DNA from 2 places in the Kitasatospora sp. NPDC087314 genome. Region 2 is predicted to be linked to the other one. Evidence: predicted binding sites of a transcription regulator. Region 2 holds the regulator's gene; the other holds the start of a gene.

Region 1 (9,509 bases), on a different contig from region 2:
GCCTTCAGGGCCATCTCCACCACTGTACGTGGCCGACCCGTTACCGATCAGCCGCATCGCGGTGCACACGCCGCACTTTTGCCCAGCTCGCGCGCGGTCGGCGTACGACCCGCACACCGGTACGGAGTGTCGTGCGCCCCCCGGCCACCCGATTGCCACGCCCGCACCCGGCGAACTCCTTGCCCACTTTGCCCGTTTTTATAGCTTTCGTATGGTCATTGACTGTTGTGCCACTCTGTGGGTGACTTGTCCATGGAGTTGCCGTAAGTCATATTTCCAGGTGTCCACACCAGTGCATCGACGCCCCGCCGCGCCGCCCAGCACCAGCCCGCTGAGCGCCGGCCCACGGCCGACGAGCCTCTGAAGGGAATGAGCCATGGCAGATTTCTCCCGCCTCCCCGGCCCCAACGCGGACCTCTGGGACTGGCAGCTCTCCGCAGCCTGCCGTGGCGTGGACAGCTCGCTCTTCTTCCACCCCGAAGGCGAGCGGGGGGCCGCGCGCAGTTCGCGTGAGGCCAGCGCCAAGGAGGTCTGCATGCGCTGTCCGGTGATCACCGAGTGCGCGGCGCACGCGCTGGCGGTCCGCGAGCCGTACGGCGTCTGGGGTGGGATGACCGAGGACGAGCGCGAGGAGATGCTGGGGCGCTCGCGGCACCGGCTGGTGGAGGTCCCGCTGACCCCGCCGGCGGTCGCGCAGCACTAGCTCCGCCTCCGTGGCGCGCCGTGAAGAAACGTTTCTTCGCGGCGCCTCAGGCTGTCCAGCCCGGTTCGGGACCCAGGGCCACCCGAAGGCCCCTCCCGACCTCCGGAGCCCGCCCGGCCTCCGGGCCCGCCCGACCGCCGGACGTCAGCGTCCGGCCGCCCCCGCCAGCCGCTCCAGCATCAGCGCCACGGCCGGCACCTCGGCCAGATCCGGCAGGGTCAGCGCGACCACCTGCCGCACCGCCGGCGCCCCCGAGGCGGTCCGCACCGGCACCGTCGACACCCCGTCGGGGCGCACCGACTCCAGCGCCAGCCGGGGCAGCACCGCCACCCCCAGCCCGGCCGCCACCAGGCCGACCACCGCCGGGTAGTCGTCGGTCGCGAAGTCGATCCGGGGCTCAAAACCCGCCGCCGCGCACAGCTCCACCAGGTGCCCCCGGCACTGCGGGCAGCCCGCGATCCACTGCTCCCCCGCCAGCTCCGCCAGCTCCACCGGCCTGCCGCGCCCCGCCAGCCGGTGCGTGGCGGGCAGCAGGCCCACCAGCGGGTCGTCCAGCAGCGGGGTGACCACCAGATCGGACCAGTCGGAGCCGGCGCTCAGCTGCTGCGCCTCCAGGTTGGCCTCGGCCCGGGCCTCGCGCGGCGTCCCGTGCGCGGGCGCCGGCAGCGCGGCGGCACCGTCGGACTGCGGGTAGCGGAAGGCCAGCGCGATCTCGCACTCGCCGCCGCGCAGCATCGCCAGCGACTCCGGCGGCTCCGCCTCGACCAGCGACACGCACACCCCCGGATGGCTGTCCCGCAGGCGGGCGACCGCGGGCGGCACCAGGGTGGAGCTCGCGGTCGGGAAGGAGACCAGTCGCACCCGTCCGGCCCGCAGCCCGGCGATCGCGGCGATCTCCTCCTCGGCGGCGGAGAGCCCGGCCAGGATCCCGGTGGCATGCTTGAGCAGGACCCGCCCCGCCTCACTGAGCTGCATGCCCCGGCCGGATCGGACCACCAACGGGGTGTCCACCGACTTCTCCAGGGCCTTCATCTGCTGACTGATGGCGGGCTGCGTACAGCCCAACTCGCGAGCGGCGGCGGAGAAGGAGCCGGTGCGGGCGACGGCACGCAGAACGCGCAGGTGGCGGGCCTCGATCATGCCTCAGTTATAAGGCAATCTTTGCGAATGGCAAAATTCTACTGATAGTTGAAGGGTTAAACGCCTGGCACGCCGGAGGCCCGGCCACACCCCGAGGGGCGCGGACCGGGCCTCCGGTCACCGTCAGGCGTCAGTGCGAGTGGCCGTGACCGTGGGAGTGGCCGTGACCGTTGTCGGCCTCCTCCTCCTTCTTCTCCACCACGAGGGTCTCGGTGGTGAGCAGCAGGGAGGCGATCGAGGCCGCGTTCTCCAGGGCGGAACGGGTGACCTTGACCGGGTCGATGACGCCGGCCTTCACCAGGTCGCCGTACTCGCCGGTGGCGGCGTTGTAGCCCTGGCCGGCCTCCAGCTCGGAAACCTTGGAGGTGATGACGTAGCCCTCCAGGCCGGCGTTCTGGGCGATCCAGCGCAGCGGCTCGTGCAGCGCCTTGCGGACCACCGCGACACCGGTCGCCTCGTCGCCCGACAGGCCCAGGCCGTTGTCCAGCACCTTGGCGGCGTGCACCAGGGAGGCGCCACCACCGGCGACGATGCCCTCCTCGACCGCGGCACGGGTCGCCGAGATGGCGTCCTCCAGGCGGTGCTTGCGCTCCTTCAGCTCCACCTCGGTGGCGGCGCCGACCTTGATGACGCAGACGCCGCCGGCCAGCTTGGCCAGGCGCTCCTGCAGCTTCTCGCGGTCCCAGTCGGAGTCGGTGGCGGCGATCTCGCCCTTGATCTGGGCGACGCGGCCGGCCACGGCCTCGGTGTCACCGGCACCGTCGACGACGGTCGTCTCGTCCTTGGTGATGGTCACGCGGCGGGCGGTGCCCAGCACGTCCAGGCCGACCTGGTCGAGCTTGAGGCCGACCTCCTCGGAGATGACCGTGCCGCCGGTCAGGGTGGCCAGGTCGCCGAGGATCGCCTTGCGGCGGTCGCCGAAGCCCGGGGCCTTGACGGCGACCGCGTTGAAGGTGCCGCGGATCTTGTTCACCACGAGGGTGGACAGCGCCTCGCCGTCGACGTCCTCGGCGATGATCAGCAGCGGCTTGGAGGCACCGCCCTGCAGGATCTTCTCCAGCAGCGGCAGCAGCTCCTGGATGGAGGAGATCTTGCCCTGGTTGATCAGGATGTACGGGTCCTCCAGGACCGCCTCCTGCCGCTCCGCGTCGGTGACGAAGTACGGCGACAGGTAGCCCTTGTCGAACTGCATGCCCTCGGTGAAGTCCAGCTCCACGCCGAAGGTGTTCGACTCCTCGACGGTGATGACACCGTCCTTGCCGACCTTGTCGATCGCCTCGGCGATCAGCTCGCCGACCTGGGTGTCCTGCGCGGAGAGGGACGCGACGGCGGCGACGTCGTCCTTGCCCTCGATCTCGCGGGCGATGGACAGCAGGTGCTCGGAGACGGCGGCGACGGCCTTGTCGATGCCCTTCTTCAGAGCGGCCGGGCCGGCGCCGGCGGCGACGTTGCGCAGACCCTCGTTGACCAGGGCCTGGGCCAGCACGGTGGCGGTGGTGGTGCCGTCACCCGCGACGTCGTTGGTCTTGGTGGCGACCTCCTTGACGAGCTGCGCGCCAAGGTTCTCGTACGGGTCGTCCAGCTCGACCTCACGGGCGATGGTGACACCGTCGTTGGTGATGGTCGGGGCGCCGAACTTCTTGTCGATGACGACGTTGCGGCCCTTGGGGCCGATGGTCACCTTGACGGTGTCGGCCAGCTTGTTGACACCGCGCTCCAGCGAGCGGCGGGCGTCCTCGTCGAACTGCAGGATCTTCGCCATGTTCCCTATTCCCTCGGGGCTACGACCGGCCCACCGGCCGCCGAACTACGTGAACCAACAACCACGCCCCGGGCCCCTGTCACTTGGGACACGGATCCGGGGCGGGTCGGAACGACTTACTTCTCGATGATCGCGAGAACGTCGCGGGCCGAGAGGACGAGGTACTCCTCGCCCTGGTACTTCACCTCGGTGCCGCCGTACTTCGAGTACAGGACGATGTCACCGACGGCGACGTCGAGCGGCAGACGCTGGCCATCCTCGAAGCGGCCCGGGCCGACAGCCAGGACGACGCCCTCCTGGGGCTTCTCCTTGGCGGTGTCCGGGATAACCAGGCCGGAGGCCGTGGTGGTCTCGGCGTCGAGCGGCTGGACCACGATGCGGTCCTCAAGCGGCTTGATGGCAACCTTGCTGCTGGTGGTCACGTCCGAGCTCCCCTTCGGAGATTACGGGGTTTCTAACGGGTAGGAGCGAATCTGCGAGCCTGCCGTCGCGGGGGTCAGGCACGCGTCTTCGCGTTAGCACTCCCCCACTGGGGAGTGCCAAGGACGACCATAGGCCGGTGTTAGCACTCAGTCAACCAGAGTGCCAACGGCGCGCCCGAGAACCCACGCCACGGACGGCTGGCCGTACGCGTGTACGGTCGGCCCGCCCGCCGGGACGTCCACGGCCCACCGCCGCTGACCGGTCAGAATGGCCCCGTGGACACCGAGAACCTCCAGCCGCTGCTGACCCCCGAGGGCCAGGCCCTGCTCGCCGAGCTGCGCGAGTTCACGCCCGAGGAGGAGCTGGCACTGGCCACCCGGCTGCGGCGGGAGCACCCGGCCGAGCTGGTGTCGGCGGCGTTCGGGCAGGCCCGGCTGCGGCAGCGGGCCCGGGCGAAGTTCGGGGCGGACGCCGACCTGATGTACTTCACGCCCAACGGCGTCGAGCAGTCCACCCGGCGCAGCGTGGCCGAGTGGCGGGCGCGGCGGTTCGCCGAGCTGGGCGTCCGGCGGCTGGCCGACCTGTGCTGCGGCATCGGCGGGGACGTGCTGGCGCTGGCCCGGGCCGGGATCGAGGTGCTGGCCGTCGACCGGGACCCGGCGGCCTGCGCGGCCACCGCCGCCAACGCGGCCGCCCTGGGCCTGGCCGACCTGGTCCGGGTGCGCTGCGCGGACGTCGCCGAGGTGGACGTCACCGGCTACGACGCGGTGTTCACCGACCCCGCCCGGCGGACCTCGCGCGGCCGGGTGTTCGACCCGGAGGCGTACGCCCCGCCGCTCTCCTGGGCGATCGAGGCCGGCCGCCGGACCCCGATCGGCGCGCTGAAGGTGGCGCCGGGCATCCCGCACGAGGCCGTCCCGGCGGACGCCGAGGCGGAGTGGGTCTCCGACCACGGGGACGTCAAGGAGGCGGTGCTCTGGTTCGGCACCGAGGCCGCCCGCCCGCACCGCGCCACCCTGCTGCCGCAGGCCGCCAGCCTCACCGGCGGCGACCTGCCCGACCCGCCGGCCGGCCCGGTCGGACGCTACCTGTACGAGCCGGACGGCGCGGTGATCCGGGCCCACCTGGTGGCCGAGGTGGCCGAGCAGGTGGGCGGCCGGCTGATCGACCCGAAGATCGCCTACCTGACCTCGGACGAGCTGGTCGCCACCCCGTACGCGCACGCCTTCGAGCTCACCGACGTGCTGCCGTTCCACATCAAGCGGCTGAAGGCGCTGCTGCGCGAGCGCGGGGTCGGCACGGTGGTGATCAAGAAGCGCGGGATGGCGATCACCCCGGAGGAGCTGCGCCGCCAGCTCAAGCCCTCCGGGCCGAACTCCGTCACGGTGATCCTCAGCCGCACCGACCACGGGCCCCTGATGATGCTGGGGCAGCCGGTCTGACGGCCCTACGGGCCGGGAGGGCTACGAGGCGGGCGCCTGGATGTAGTCCTCCAGCCGGGCCACCGAGAAGCCCTGCTCCTGGATCCGGGCCAGCAGGTCGCCGAACATCTGGGTCATCGTGGCGCCCTTGAGCTCCTTCGGGCCGCGGAAGTGCGCCAGGATGATGTCCCCGGACTTCAGCTTCTTGTCCGCCGCCTGGTACTGCATGTCGTGGATCTGCATCGACTCGCGCCAGAGCACGATCGCGCGCGGACCGCACTGCTGCACCGAGTTGTTCAGCGTCGGGGTGTTGGCGCCGTCCCCGAACGGCGGGCGGAACAGCAGCGGGGCGGTGCCGTACTGCTGGGTGAGCGCGGACTGCGCGTCGCAGATCTCGGACTTCTGCTTCTCCGCCGGGATCTTGCTCATCACCGGGTGGTCCACGGTGTGGTTCTGGATGTGGTTGCCGAGCGCCTGGAGCGGCTTGAAGTAGCCGTAGTCGTTCTTGACGATGTCCCGGGTCAGGAACATCGAGATCGGCACCTTGAGCTCGGTCAGCATCTCGACGAACTTCGGGTCCTTCTCGGCGCCGTCGTCGATGGTGATGAAGACGACCTTGTCGGTCGTCTTCACCTCGCTGAACACCGGCACGGTGCCGGTCCGTTCGAGCTTGATGGGCTTGTCGGTGGGCGGCGCGGGGGCCGGCGCCAGCGGCTTGAGGTTCCACTTCGCCCAGGCCGCCGCGTCCGCGCCGGCCGGGGCCGGGGCGGTCGGGGCGGGGGTGCCGGCCGCGCTGGTCGGCGCGGCGGCGCCGGTGGGCCGGGGTGCGGCCGCCGAGGTGCCCCCGCCCGCCGGGGCCGCGGCGCCGCCGCCGTTGTCGCCGCATCCGGTGGCCAGGGCCAGCAGGGCCAGCGCCCCCACCGCGTACGTCCTGGTCCTGCTCCGACCGTCCCTGTTCACCGCACCGCGCTCCCGGTTCCCGTCCAGCTTCTTCTCAGCTATGCACGGTAGCGGCCACGGCGGCGGTTCCCGTCCAGGGTCTATTCGACGTGCTCGCTGGTGAAGGACCAGCGGTGCACCGGGCGGCCGAGCAGCTCGGCCGGCGGGTCGGCGACCGGCACCGGCTCGCCGCTCCACCAGGTGATCAGCAACACCCTCTCGCCGGGCGCACCGAACAGCTCGGCGCGTTCCAGCCCGGCCGAGCCGCGCACTGCGGGCAGCGCCGACTCCCGCACCCAGGCGGTGAGTTCGGGCCCGCGCCCGGCGGCGGCGCGGGCCTCCCACATCGCGGCGACGGTCACGCGGTGCCGCCGGTGAGGGCCTCGTAGGCCTGGCCGTGGAAGTCCGTGTGGGGCACGTGCACCTCGGTCACCGGCAGCGAGGAGTCGGCGGACAGGTCGAACGCGGACGGCGTGCGATTACGCCACACCATCTCGGAGCCCAGTGCGGCCACCATCGCGCCGTTGTCGGTGCACAGGCCCGGCCGGGGCACCCGCAGCCGGATGCCGGCCCGGTCGCAGCGCTGCTGGGCCATCTCGCGCAGCCGCGAGTTGGCGGCCACCCCGCCGCCGATCATCAGGTGGTCGACGCCGTTGTCCTTGCACGCCTTGACGGCCTTGCGGGTGAGCACGTCGGTGACGGCCTCCTGGAAGGACGCCGCCACGTCGGCGATCGGCACCTCCTCGCCGGCCCGGCGCTTGGCCTCCACCCAGCGGGCGACGGCGGTCTTCAGGCCGGAGAAGGAGAAGTCGTACGCCGGGTCGTTCCGGCCGCTCAGGCCGCGCGGGAAGGCGATCGCCTTGCGGTCGCCCTCGCGGGCGGTGCGGTCGACCACGGGGCCACCGGGGAAGCCCAGGCCGAGCACCCGGGCGACCTTGTCGAAGGCCTCGCCGGCCGCGTCGTCGATGGTCGCGCCGAGCGGGCGGACGTCGCTGGTGATGTCCTCGCTGAGCAGCAGCGAGGAGTGCCCGCCGGAGACCAGCAGCGCCATCGTCGGCGAGGGCAGCCGGCCGTGCTCCAGCTGGTCGACGCAGATGTGCGAGGCGAGGTGGTTGACCCCGTACAGCGGCTTGTCCAGCGCCCAGGCGTACGCCTTGGCGGCACTGACGCCGACCAGCAGCGCGCCGGCCAGGCCGGGGCCGGCGGTGACGGCGATGCCGTCCAGGTCGGCGGCCTTGACGCCGGCGGTGTCCAGGGCGCGCTGGATGGTCGGGACCATCGCCTCCAGGTGCGCGCGACTGGCGATCTCCGGGACGACGCCGCCGAAGCGGGCGTGGTCGTTGACGCTGGAGGCGACCGCGTCGGCCAGCAGCGTGGTGCCGCGCACGATGCCGACGCCGGTCTCGTCGCAGGAGGTCTCGATGCCGAGGACGAGCGGTTCGTCAGCCATGGCGGGTGTCCTTAAGGTCCTTCGGGTCAGTGCTCGGGTGGTCGAGGCGCATCACCAGCGCGTCGACGTTGGCGGGCTGGTAGTAGCCGCGCCGGATGCCCACCGGCTGGAAGCCGTAGCGCTCGTACAGCCGCTGGGCGCGCGGGTTGTCCACCCGCACCTCCAGCAGCAGTTCGGCGCAGCCGCGCCGGGCGGCCTCCCGGATCAGGTCGGTGAGCAGCGCCGCGCCGAGGCCGGCGCCCTGGTGGCGCTGGTCGACGGCGATGGTCTGGACGTCGCCCTCACCGGCGATCACCATCAGTCCGGCGTAGCCGACGATGGCACCGTCCGGGGTGGTGGCGACGGTGTAGTGGCGGGTGCCGCCGGAGTGGGTCTCGGCCAGCTCGGACCAGTACATCCCGGTGGACCAGGCGTCCTCGGGGAAGAGCTCCAGCTCCAGCTCCAGCACCGGCGCGATGTCCCACCAGCGCATCGGGCGCAGGGTGGTGCCGTGGTTCACGCCGGGAGCACCGCCTTGTAGCCCGCCGGGACCTGGGCGTCCGGGCGGCGCAGGTACAGCGGGACGTTCGGCAGCAGCTCGCGCCCGGCGGCCAGCTCGGCGGCGGCGAAGGCCGCCAGGGCGCCGGCCGACACGTGCTCGGGGCCGTGCGCGCCGGGGAAGGCCTCGGGGTAGAGCAGCGCGCCGGCGCCGACCGAGCGTGGCTGCGGGGGCAGCTCGGCCGGGCGGTCCACGCCGGGGCCCTCGGTGCGCCGGCCGTCGGCGTCGTAGGAGGCCCAGTAGACCTCCTTGCGGCGCGCGTCGGTGGCCACCGTGAACGGCTGCCCGGCCAGACCCTCGGCGCGGGCCTGGTGGGCGATCGCGTCCAGGGTGCAGACGCCGTGCACCGGCAGCCCGAGCGCGTGGCCGAGCGCGGCGGCGGTCACCAGACCGACCCGCAGGCCGGTGTACGGGCCGGGGCCGACGCCCACCGCGATGCCGGTGAGCCGGTGCTTGTCCACACCGGCCGCCCGCAGGACCCGGTCGATCGCGGGCAGGAGCAGTTCGCCGTGGCGCCGGGCGTCGACCTGGTGGGTCTCGGCGAGGACGGCCGTGCCGTCGTGGACGGCGGCGGTGACGGCGGGGGTAGCGGTGTCGAACGCGAGCAGCAGCACGGGGTCAAGGTTAGACCGACGTTGAGCCGACCGGCTGATCGCTCGGGCGTGCTGACCCGGAACACACATCCGGGGCGCCGCTCCCCCGCCGGGCGAACCTGGCACGATGGGGCGGTACGTAAAGGGACGGCGGCGGGAGCAGCACGTGGCGAAGATGGGTCCTGGTGTGGTGGTCACGGGGCTGACCCTGGGGGCCCTGGCGGTGGTGAGCCTGCTGGCCTTCCAGGCCAACGGCGCTCAGGACCGGGCCGGCGGCGCCAAGCCGGTCGCCAGCACCACGACGTCCAGCGGGCCGGCCGCCTCCGCGACGCCGAGCGCCTCGGCCACCCCGACGGTCCCGGCGCTGCCGACCACCTCGGGCACCGGCACGCGGGTGGTCTACTCGATCGGCAGCCACTACGTCTGGCTGGTCGACCCGAAGAAGACCCCGCAGGTCACGGCCGCCTTCCCGGTCACCCCGGGCTCGGTCGAACCGGCCCCGGGCAGCTACGCGGTCTACAGCCGCACCGCCGGCACCAC
Region 2 (9,509 bases):
TGCCGCCGAGCACGTGGACGTGGGCGTGGAAGATCGTCTGACCGGCGCCGGCGCCGGTGTTGAAGATCAGCCGGTAGTCCTCCAGACCCTCGTCCTTGGCCACCGCGCCCGCCTCGGCGAGGAGTTCACCGGCGATCTCCGGCTCCGCGGCGGCCAGCGCGGCGGCGTTCGGGTAGTGGACGTGCGGGATGACCAGGACGTGCACCGGGGCCTTGGGGGCGATGTCGCGGAAGGCGAGGATGCGCTCGGTCTTGCGCACCACGGTTGCCGGGATCTCGCCCGCCACGATCTTGCAGAACAGGCAGTCGGGCTGCGGCTCGCCGGCCATCGGCTTCTCCTCGGGTTGTGTCGTGGGCCGTACGGCGGCAGCCTAGCCGAGCCGCCCGACCGCCTGCTGATACTCCGGCAGCTGCTCGCGGCCGACCGGGCGCGTCCCGACCACGGCCCGCATCCCGCTTGCCGCCCGGAGTGGGACGTCGGCCCGCCCGGCCTCCCGCTCCGGGCCCGATCCCCGGCCTACTCCCCGGCCTGCTCCCCGGTCTGCTCCCCGGGCACCGGCGGGGCCGTCCGGGACGGGGTCCCGGCGAGCGCGGCGAGGGCGATCCGGACGCCCTCGGCCAGCTGCGGGTCCTCCCCCGCCGCCCACTGGTGCGGGGCGAACGGCACCTCGACGTCCGGGTCGACGCCGTGGTTCTCCACGCCCCAGCCGTAGTTCTCCACCCAGAACGCGTACTTGGGCTGGGTCACCAGGGTGCCGTCGACCAGCCGGTACTGGCTGTCGATGCCGATCACCCCGCCCCAGGTGCGGGTGCCGACCACCGGGCCCAGCCCCAGCGCCTGGATGGCGGCGTTGACGATGTCGCCGTCCGAGCCGGAGAACTCGTTGGCGAGCGCGACGAGCGGCCCGCGCGGGGCGTCACCGGGGTAGGGCATCGGGCTGGCGACGTCGCGGGCGACGCCCCAGCCGATGATCCGGCGGGCCAGCTTCTCGATCACCAGCTGCGAGGTGTGGCCGCCGCGGTTCTCCCGGATGTCGACGACCACGCCCTCCTTGGCCATCTCCGAGCGCAGGTCGCGGTGGATCTGGGCCCAGCCGGTGGTCTGCATGTCGGGGATGTGCAGGTAGCCGAGCCGCCCGGCGGACAGCTCGCGCACGGCGGCCCGCCGCCCGGCCACCCAGTCGTGGTAGCGCAGCGGCTCCTCGTCGGCGAGCGGGACGACCACCGGGTGGCGCTGGTCGGTGCCGTCCTTGCCGGCCACGGTCAGCTCGACCGGCTGCCCGGCGGTGCCGGCCAGCAGCGGCGCCGGGCCGGTGACCGGGTCCACCGGGCGGCCGTTGACGGCCAGGACCGCGTCGCCCGGGCGGATCGCGACGCCGGGCGCGGCCAGCGGCGAGCGGGCCCGGGGGTCGGAGGACTCGCCGGGCAGGATCCGGGCGATCCGCCACCGGTCGCCGTCCTTGGCAAGGTCGGCGCCGAGCAGGCCCTGGCGCCGGGCGGGCTCGGTGTGCAGGCCGTACGGCAGCACGTAGGCGTGCGAGGTGCCGAGTTCGCCGTGCACCTCCCAGAGCAGGTCGACCAGGTCGTCGTGCGAGCCGACCCGCTCCACCAGCGGCCGGTAGCGGTCCAGGACGCCCTCCCAGTCGACGCCGCCGAGGTCGGCGCGCCAGAAGTTGTCCCGCATCAGGCGGCCGTTCTCGGCGTACATCTGGCGCCACTCGGCGGCCGGGTCGACGGTGACCCGCAGCCGGGCCAGGTCGACGGTCACCTCGTCGTCCTCGCCGCTCGCCTTGTGGTCGGCGGGGACGATCCGCAGCTCGCCCTCGTCCAGCACCGCCACCCGGGCGCCGTCCCCGCTGACCGCGAACTCGTCGACGCCCTGCACGAGTTGCTCGACGCGACGCTTCTTCAGGTCGTACCGCTCCAGTGCCGGCCGGGGCCGCTCCTCGTCCAGCGAGGCCGCCTCGTCGCCGAGTTCGCCGAGCAGCGGGGCCCTGGTCCACAGAACGCCGTCCTTGGCGGCCCGCAGCGAGTCGAAGCGGCCGCCCTCGACCGGGAACGGCACGATCCGGTCGACGATGCCGTCCAGGTCGACCCTGGTCACCGGCGGGGCGTCGGCGGCGGCCTCCTCGCCGTCCGCCTTCTTGCCGCGCGGCTCGTCCTCCTCCCCGCCGAGCGGGCGCCCGGCCCGCTGCGGCCCGAACGGGGACGGCGTGTCGGCGGCCAGCGTGATCAGGTACGGGCGGCAGCCGTTCGGGAACGACAGGTCGAAGACGTGCGCGTCGTAGACCGGGTCGAAGTTGCGCACCGACAGGAACGCCAGGTACCGGCCGTCCGCGGTGAAGGCCGGCGAGGTGTCGATGAAGCGCTGCTGGGTGACCTCGCCGACCGTCCGGGTGGCCAGGTTGGCCAGCACGATCTGGCGCAGCGAGAAGGGGCCCAGGCCCTCCACCGGGCTCGACCACGCCAGCCAGGCCGAGTCCGGGCTGAAGGCCAGCCCGCTGACCTCGCCGTCGGCGCTGCGGGCCAGCTCGTGCACGGTGCCGTCGGCGAGCGCGACCAGCAGCACCCGGCCGTCGTGCACGCCGAGCGCCGCCTGCTTGCCGTCCGGGGACACCACCAGGGAGTTGACCCGACCGAGCCGGCCGGCCGCCAGCCGGCGGCGCTCGGCGCCCTGCACGGCGGGCGCGAACTCCAGGGCGTCCTCGCCCTCGGCGTCGGACACCCAGAGCACGCCCTGGGCGCCGTCGTCGCCCGGCACCACCCGGGCGAGGCGCCCGCGCACACCCGGCGTCTCGTCCAGCACCCGGGCCGGGCCCTCGCGGTGGGTCAGCCAGTGCACCCCGCCGCGCACCACCACCGCGCTCGCCCGGCCGGTGCGGTCGGGGGCGACGGACTCCAGCCAGTGCGCGGCGTACACCGGGCGGGGCCGGCGGCCGCTGCGCGGGCCGGCCAGCCGGACGTCCAGCCGGCGCGGCTCGACGCCCTGCGCCAGGCTCTCCAGCAGCCACAGGTCGCCGGCCCGGTGGAAGACCACCCGGGTGCCGTCGGTGGTGGCGTTGCGGGCGTAGAAGCCCTCCGGGCAGGTGGTGTGGCGGCGCAGGTCGGAACCGTCCGGGAGGCTGGAGTACAGCTCGCCGACGCCCTCGTGGTCGGACAGGAAGGCGATCCGGTCCCCCACCCACAGCGGCGAGGAGAGCTGGCCGGCCAGGTCCTCGTGCACCCGCGCGAACTCGTCCCGGCCGATCCACAGCTTGCCCGCCCGGCCGCCCCGGTAGCGCTTCCACCAGGCCGGCTCGCGGTTGTTGACGGTGCCCAGCAGCACCCCGGCGCCCTGCGGCTCGAAGGCGAGCCCGCCGACCGGTCCGTACGGCAGCCGCACCGGCTCGCCGCCGTCCAGCGGCACCGCGTGCGCCCAGGTGCGGCGCAGGGTGGCCTCGCCGGCGGTGGTGGTGGCGATCGGGCGGCCGTCGGCCGTCCAGCCCTGCAGCTGGGTCTGGTCGCTGCCCCAGTGGGTGAGCCGGCGGGACGGGCCGCCGTCCACCGGCACCACGTGCACCTCGGGCGAGCCGTCCCGGGCGGAGGTGAAGGCGATGTGCCGCCCGTCCGGGGCGAACCGGGGGTGGTGGACCGGCAGGTGATCGGCCGTCAGCCGCCAGGCCCGGCCGCCGTCCAGCGGGGCCAGCCAGACGTCGTTCTCGGCGACGAAGGTGACCAGGTCGCCGTGCAGATGGGGGTGGCGCAGATAGGCGCCCGCGGAGGTGCTCAGGGGTTCCGTCACGCGGTCAGCGTAGGCACCCACGCGCACCGCGCGGGCCGATTTTCGCGGACTCCCGCCCCCGGGCGGAGCCCGCTACGACCAGCGGCCGGTACGGCCCAGCAGCAGCGCGCCGGCGGCCACCCCGGCGGTGGAGGTGCGCAGCACCGACGGGCCCAGCCGGTACGGCTTCGCGCCCGCCTCGGCGAAGGCGGCCAGCTCCTCCGGGGAGACACCGCCCTCCGGGCCGACCACCAGCACCACGTCCCCGGCCTCGGGCAGCGCGGCCCGCGCCAGCGGCTCGGCGCCCTCCTCGTGCAGCACGGCGGCGAACGCCGCCCCCGCCAGGACCGGCGCCAGCTGCCGGGTGGTCGCCGGCTCGCGCACCTCGGGGAAGCGCAGCCGGCGGGACTGCTTGCCGGCCTCCCGGGCGGTGGCCCGCCACTTGGCGAGCGCCTTGGCCCCCCGGTCGCCCTTCCACTGCGTGATGCAGCGCGAGGCGGCCCACGGGATCACCACGTCCACGCCGACCTCGGTCATGGTCTCCACCGCGAGCTCGCCGCGGTCTCCCTTGGGCAGCGCCTGGACGACGACGATCCGCGGCGCCGGCTCGGGCTCCCGGCGCACGGCCGCCACCGTGACGTCGACCGCGTCCTTGCCGAGCACCTCGGCGACCGTCCCGTCCACCCCGAGGCCCAGCCCGTCGGCCAGGGTCACCGCCTCGCCCGCGGTCAGCCGCTTCACCGCGGCCGCGTGCCGCCCCTCCGGCCCGTCGAGGCGCACCACGGCGCCGGGTGCGGCGGCGGCGATCCGCTCGGTCTCGACGACGAAGACGGGGGCGGTCATGCGGGGAACCTCCGGTGGTGGGGGCGGATCGGGAACGCGAAAGGGGTGCCGGGCAGAACCCCGGCACCCCCACGCGGACGGCTACCGGCCGTTGAACGCGTCCTTCAGGCGCGAGAACAGGCCCTGTTGGCCCGGCGCGAACTGGCCGGACGGCCGCTCCTCGCCGCGCAGCACCGCGAGCCGGCGCAGCAGCTCCTCCTGCTCGGCGTCGAGCTTGCCGGGCGTCTGCACCTCGACATGCACTATCAGGTCGCCCCGGCCGCCCCCGCGCAGGTGGGTGATGCCCCGGCCGTGCAGCGGGATCGACTGGCCGGACTGGGTGCCGGGCCGGATGTCGACCTCCTCCAGCCCGTCCAGGGTCTGCAGCGGCACCTGGGTGCCGAGGGCCGCGGCCGTCATCGGGATGGTGACGGTGCAGTGCAGGTCGTCCCCGCGCCGCTGGAAGACGGTGTGGGTGGTCTCGGCGATCTCGACGTACAGGTCGCCGGCCGGGCCGCCGCCGGGGCCGACCTCGCCCTCGCCGGCCAGCTGGATCCGGGTGCCGTTGTCGACACCGGCCGGGATCTTGACGGTCAGGGTGCGGCGGGCCCGGACCCGGCCGTCGCCGGCGCACTCCGGGCACGGGGTCGGCACGACGGTGCCGAAGCCCTGGCACTGCGGGCAGGGGCGGGAGGTCATGACCTGGCCCAGGAAGGACCGGGTGACCTGGGAGACCTCGCCCTTGCCGCGGCACATGTCACAGGTCTGCGCGGAGGTGCCGGGGGCCGCGCCCTCGCCGCTGCAGGTGGTGCAGGTGACGGCCGTGTCGACCTGGAGTTCCTTGGTGGTGCCGAAGGCGGCCTCCTCCAGGGTGATCTCCAGCCGGATCATGGCGTCCTGGCCGCGGCGGGTGCGCGAGCGCGGGCCGCGCTGGCCGGCCGCGGCGCCGAAGAAGGCGTCCATGATGTCGGAGAACCCGAAGCCCGCCGCGCCCGCGCCGAAGCCGCCCGCGCCCCCGCCGCCCGGCGAGAGCGGGTCACCGCCGAGGTCGTAGACCTGGCGCTTCTGCGGATCGGAGAGCACCTCGTAGGCGGCGTTGATCTCCTTGAACCGCTCCTGCGTCTTCGGGTCCGGGTTGACGTCCGGGTGCAGTTCGCGTGCCAGGCGCCGGAACGCCTTCTTGATCTCGTCCTGCCCCGCATCCCGTCGGACGCCGAGTACCGCGTAGTAGTCCGTGGCCACCAAATGCTCCGCTTGTTCCGCCTGTAGTAGTGCTGCGACTGGGATGTCGCCGTCAGATGACCAACGGCGACCGTTTGCTACGACTCGGCCAGGATCTGACCCACGTACCGCGCCACCGCTCGCACCGCCCCCATTGTGCCCGGATAGTCCATCCGGGTCGGACCGATCACACCCAGTTTGGCCACGCTCTCGTCGCCCGAACCGTAACCGACCGAGACCACCGAGGTGGAATTCAGCCCCTCGTAGGCGATCTCCCGCCCGATCCGGACCGTCATCGCGGCGTCCGCGGTCTCACCCAGGAGGCGGAGCAGGACGACCTGCTCCTCCAGTGCCTCCAGCACCGGCTGGATGGTGAGCGGGAAGTCGTGCCCGAAGCGGGTCAGGTTGGCCGTGCCGGCCAGCATGATCCGCTCCTCGTTCTGTTCGGCGAGCGCCTCGAACAGCGTCGCCAGGACGGTGCTGACGGTCGGCCGGTCCGGCTGCTCGAAACCCGCCGGGAGCTCCTCCAGGAAGCCCGGCACGTCCGGCAGCCGCTGGCCGACGGCCCGCGCGTTGATCCGGGCCCGCAGGTCCGCCAGGACCGTCTCGCCGACCGGGCCCGGGCAGTCCACCATCCGCTGCTCGACCCGGCCGGTGTTGGTGATCAGGACCAGCATCACCTTGGTCGGGGCCAGCGCGACCAGCTCGATGTGCCGGACGGTGGAGCGCGACAGCGAGGGGTACTGCACCACCGCGACCTGCCGGGTGAGCTGGGCGAGCAGCCGCACCGTCCGGGCGACCACGTCGTCCAGGTCGACGGCGCCGTCCAGGAAGTGCCGGATCGCCCGGCGCTCGGGGGCGCTCATCGGCTTGACCTCGGCGAGCTTGTCGACGAACAGGCGGTACCCCTTGTCGGTGGGGATGCGCCCGGCGCTGGTGTGCGGCTGGTGGATGTAGCCCTCCTCCTCCAGCGCCGCCATGTCGTTGCGGACGGTGGCCGGGGAGACCCCGAGGTTGTGCCGCTCCACCAGGGCCTTGGAGCCGACCGGCTCCTCGGTCCCCACGTAGTCCTGGACGATCGCGCGGAGCACGGCCAGCTTGCGGTCGTCGAGCTGGCGAACCTCACCGGCCATGGGGCACACACCTCCGTCTTCGCGCGTTGTCCGTTTGTGTCGCACATGCTGCTGCCCGTTCCGGGACACCCCGGTTCCGGGACCCGCCTTGGCACTCGTCATACCCGAGTGCCAAAACCGTACCTGCCAGTGTAAGGCCCGGGCCCAACGGCAGGAACGGCCCGGCCGGAGTGATCCTGCCCGCAGTTCCCGGCGCGGGGGTGGTGCCGCGGGGCCGTCCGGGTGGCAGCATCGGAAGCGACGGCGAATGGAGGAGCAAGCAATGTCGAGCTCGGGCCAGCACACCCGTTTCGCGCCCGACCGCGGCCTGACCGGCCGCATGGTCGTGACGATGTTCGTGATCGGGCTGCTGTACGTCGGCTTCACCGGCCTGCTGATCGTGCTGCTGCGCGGCGCCTGGCCACTGATCGTCCTGATCTCCGGCGGGCTGTTCGTGGCCCAGTTCTGGTTCAGCGACAAGATCACCGAACGGGCGATGGGCGCCCACCAGGTGACCCCTGAGCAGTACCCGCAACTGCACGGCACCGTCGACCGGCTCTGCGCGCTGGCGGACATGCCCAAGCCCCGGGTGGCGGTCGCCGACAACGACATGCCGAACGCCTTCGCCACCGGCCGCAACCCGCAGAACGCCGTGGTGTGCGTCACCACCGGCCTGCTGCGCCGGCTGGAACCCGAGGAGCTGGAGGGCGTCCTCGCCCACGAACTGTCCCACGTCGCCCACCGGGACGTCGCGGTGATGACCATCGCCGGCTTCCTCGGTGTCCTCGCCGGGGCCATGACCCGGATCGCCATGTACGGCGGGTTCATGGGCGGCGGCCGCAACAACAACGACCAGAACGCGGCGATCGCCGCCCTGGTCATCCCGCTGGTGTCGATGGTCGTCTACGCCATCAGCTTCCTGCTCACCCGGCTGCTCTCCCGCTACCGGGAACTCGCCGCCGACCGCTCCGCCGCCCAGCTCACCGGCCGGCCCAGCGCCCTCGCCTCCGCGCTCACCAAGGTCACCGGGCAGATCGCCGCCATCCCCAGCAAGGACCTGCGCCAGGCGCAGCCCTACAACGCCTTCTACTTCGCCCCCGCGCTGAGCGCCCGGGAGACCGCCGCCCAGCTGTTCTCCACCCACCCGACGCTGGAGAAGCGTCTGGAGCAGCTGGCGAAGATCTCCGAGCAGCTCGGCCGCTGACGCCCCCCTCCACCCGGCTCCGCCCGACTCCGCCCGCACCCTCCCGAAAGGACCGCCGTGGGAATCCTGGACGCCCTGTTCGGGCGCACCAAGCCCGTCAAGCCCGACCTCGACCAGCTGTTCGGCGTACCGTCCGCCGCCCTCACCCTGGAGGCCGGGGCCGGGTTCACCCCCACCGGCCTCGGCTCGGTCTGCTTCGCCGCCGTCGAGGGCGCGGCCTTCGGACAGGTCGAGCAGCAGGTGCGGGCGCTGCTGGACGCCGACACCGAGCGCGGCGGCGTCCCGGTGGAGGCCTCCAAGGACGGCTACGGCTACTCCTGGCTGCTCGCCCGGCACACCCCCGAGGAGCTGCCGGAGCTGGTGAACGACCTGCACGCGGTCAACAGCGAGCTGGAGGCGAACGGCTTCGGGCCCCAGCTGCTCTGCTCGCTGGTCGCCTTCCGCAACGGGCAGGGACAGTCGCTGGCGCTGGTCTACCTCTACAAGCGCGGCACCTTCTACCCCTTCGCCCCGATGCCCGGCGGCGGGGAGCGGCGCAACAGCCCGCTGGAGTTGCAGGTCAACGCGCTGCTGGGGAACGACCTGCGGCTGGAGAGGGACCTCAGCCGCTGGTTCCCGGTCTGGGGCGCGCCGGGCCTGTGACGGGCCGTCCGATCCTCGGGCGCTGGCGCTGCCTATAGTCACCTGCATGCACAGCCGCCAGTACGGACCCGACCTGACCCCGCCGTGGAAGCGGCAGCAGCCCGCCCCGGAGGTGCCCGCCGAGCGGGACCTGGTGGTGGAGGAGGCGGCAACCGGCTTCTGCGGCGCGGTGGTGCGGTGCGAGCGGACCGCCGAGGGGTTCACCGTCACCCTGGAGGACCGTTTCGGCAAGCACCGGGTGTTCCCGCTGGTGCCGCGCGGCTTCCTGCTGGAGGGCCGGGTGGTCACCCTGGTGCGCCCGACCGGCCCGGCCCCCTCGCGGGCGCCCGGCCGCACCGCCTCCGGCTCGATCGCCGTCCCCGGCGCCCGGGCCCGGGTCGCCCGCGAGTCGCGGATCTACGTCGAGGGCCGGCACGACGCCGAGCTGGTCGAACGGGTCTGGGGCGACGACCTGCGGATCGAGGGCGTGGTCGTCGAGTACCTGGAGGGCGTGGACGACCTGCCCGCGATCGTCGCCGACTTCGCCCCCGGCCCGGGCCGCCGCCTCGGCGTCCTGGTCGACCACCTGCTCCCCGGCACCAAGGAGCACCGCATCGCCGCCCAGGTCACCGGCGACGCCGTCCTGGTCGTCGGCCACCCCTACATCGACATCTGGCAGGCCGTGAAGCCCTCCTCCGTCGGCATCCCCGCCTGGCCCGCCGTCCCCCGCGGCGAGGAGTGGAAGGAGGGCGTCTGCCGCCGCCTCGGCT

The links. Region 2 encodes HrcA, which represses chaperone genes, less so after heat shock. Its sites were predicted from a motif close to TTNGCACTCNGNNNNNCNGAGTGCNAA; they were not measured.
Region 1: groES (co-chaperone GroES) is a predicted target of HrcA. The motif match lies at 4,168-4,194, and genes of this name have one in related genera.

What each region holds. Positions count from the first base shown of each region.
Region 1 covers NZ_JBIUYE010000012.1:145,726-155,234, forward strand. The annotation lists gene ACIO5E_RS25795 (WhiB family transcriptional regulator) at 377-703, shown strand; gene ACIO5E_RS25800 (LysR family transcriptional regulator) at 848-1,843, opposite strand; gene groL (chaperonin GroEL) at 1,974-3,605, opposite strand; gene groES (co-chaperone GroES) at 3,722-4,027, opposite strand; gene ACIO5E_RS25815 (SAM-dependent methyltransferase) at 4,283-5,470, shown strand; gene ACIO5E_RS25820 (polysaccharide deacetylase family protein) at 5,492-6,409, opposite strand; gene ACIO5E_RS25825 (hypothetical protein) at 6,490-6,750, opposite strand; gene tsaD (tRNA (adenosine(37)-N6)-threonylcarbamoyltransferase complex transferase subunit TsaD) at 6,747-7,838, opposite strand; gene rimI (ribosomal protein S18-alanine N-acetyltransferase) at 7,831-8,310, opposite strand; gene tsaB (tRNA (adenosine(37)-N6)-threonylcarbamoyltransferase complex dimerization subunit type 1 TsaB) at 8,334-8,990, opposite strand; gene ACIO5E_RS25845 (hypothetical protein) at 9,145-9,509, shown strand, end outside.
Region 2 covers NZ_JBIUYE010000001.1:123,828-133,336, reverse strand. The annotation lists gene ACIO5E_RS00580 (histidine triad nucleotide-binding protein) at 1-328, opposite strand, end outside; gene ACIO5E_RS00575 (PDZ domain-containing protein) at 517-3,780, opposite strand; gene ACIO5E_RS00570 (16S rRNA (uracil(1498)-N(3))-methyltransferase) at 3,853-4,602, opposite strand; gene dnaJ (molecular chaperone DnaJ) at 4,684-5,823, opposite strand; gene hrcA (heat-inducible transcriptional repressor HrcA) at 5,901-6,935, opposite strand; gene htpX (zinc metalloprotease HtpX) at 7,198-8,118, shown strand; gene ACIO5E_RS00550 (hypothetical protein) at 8,176-8,760, shown strand; gene ACIO5E_RS00545 (DUF3097 domain-containing protein) at 8,807-9,509, shown strand, end outside.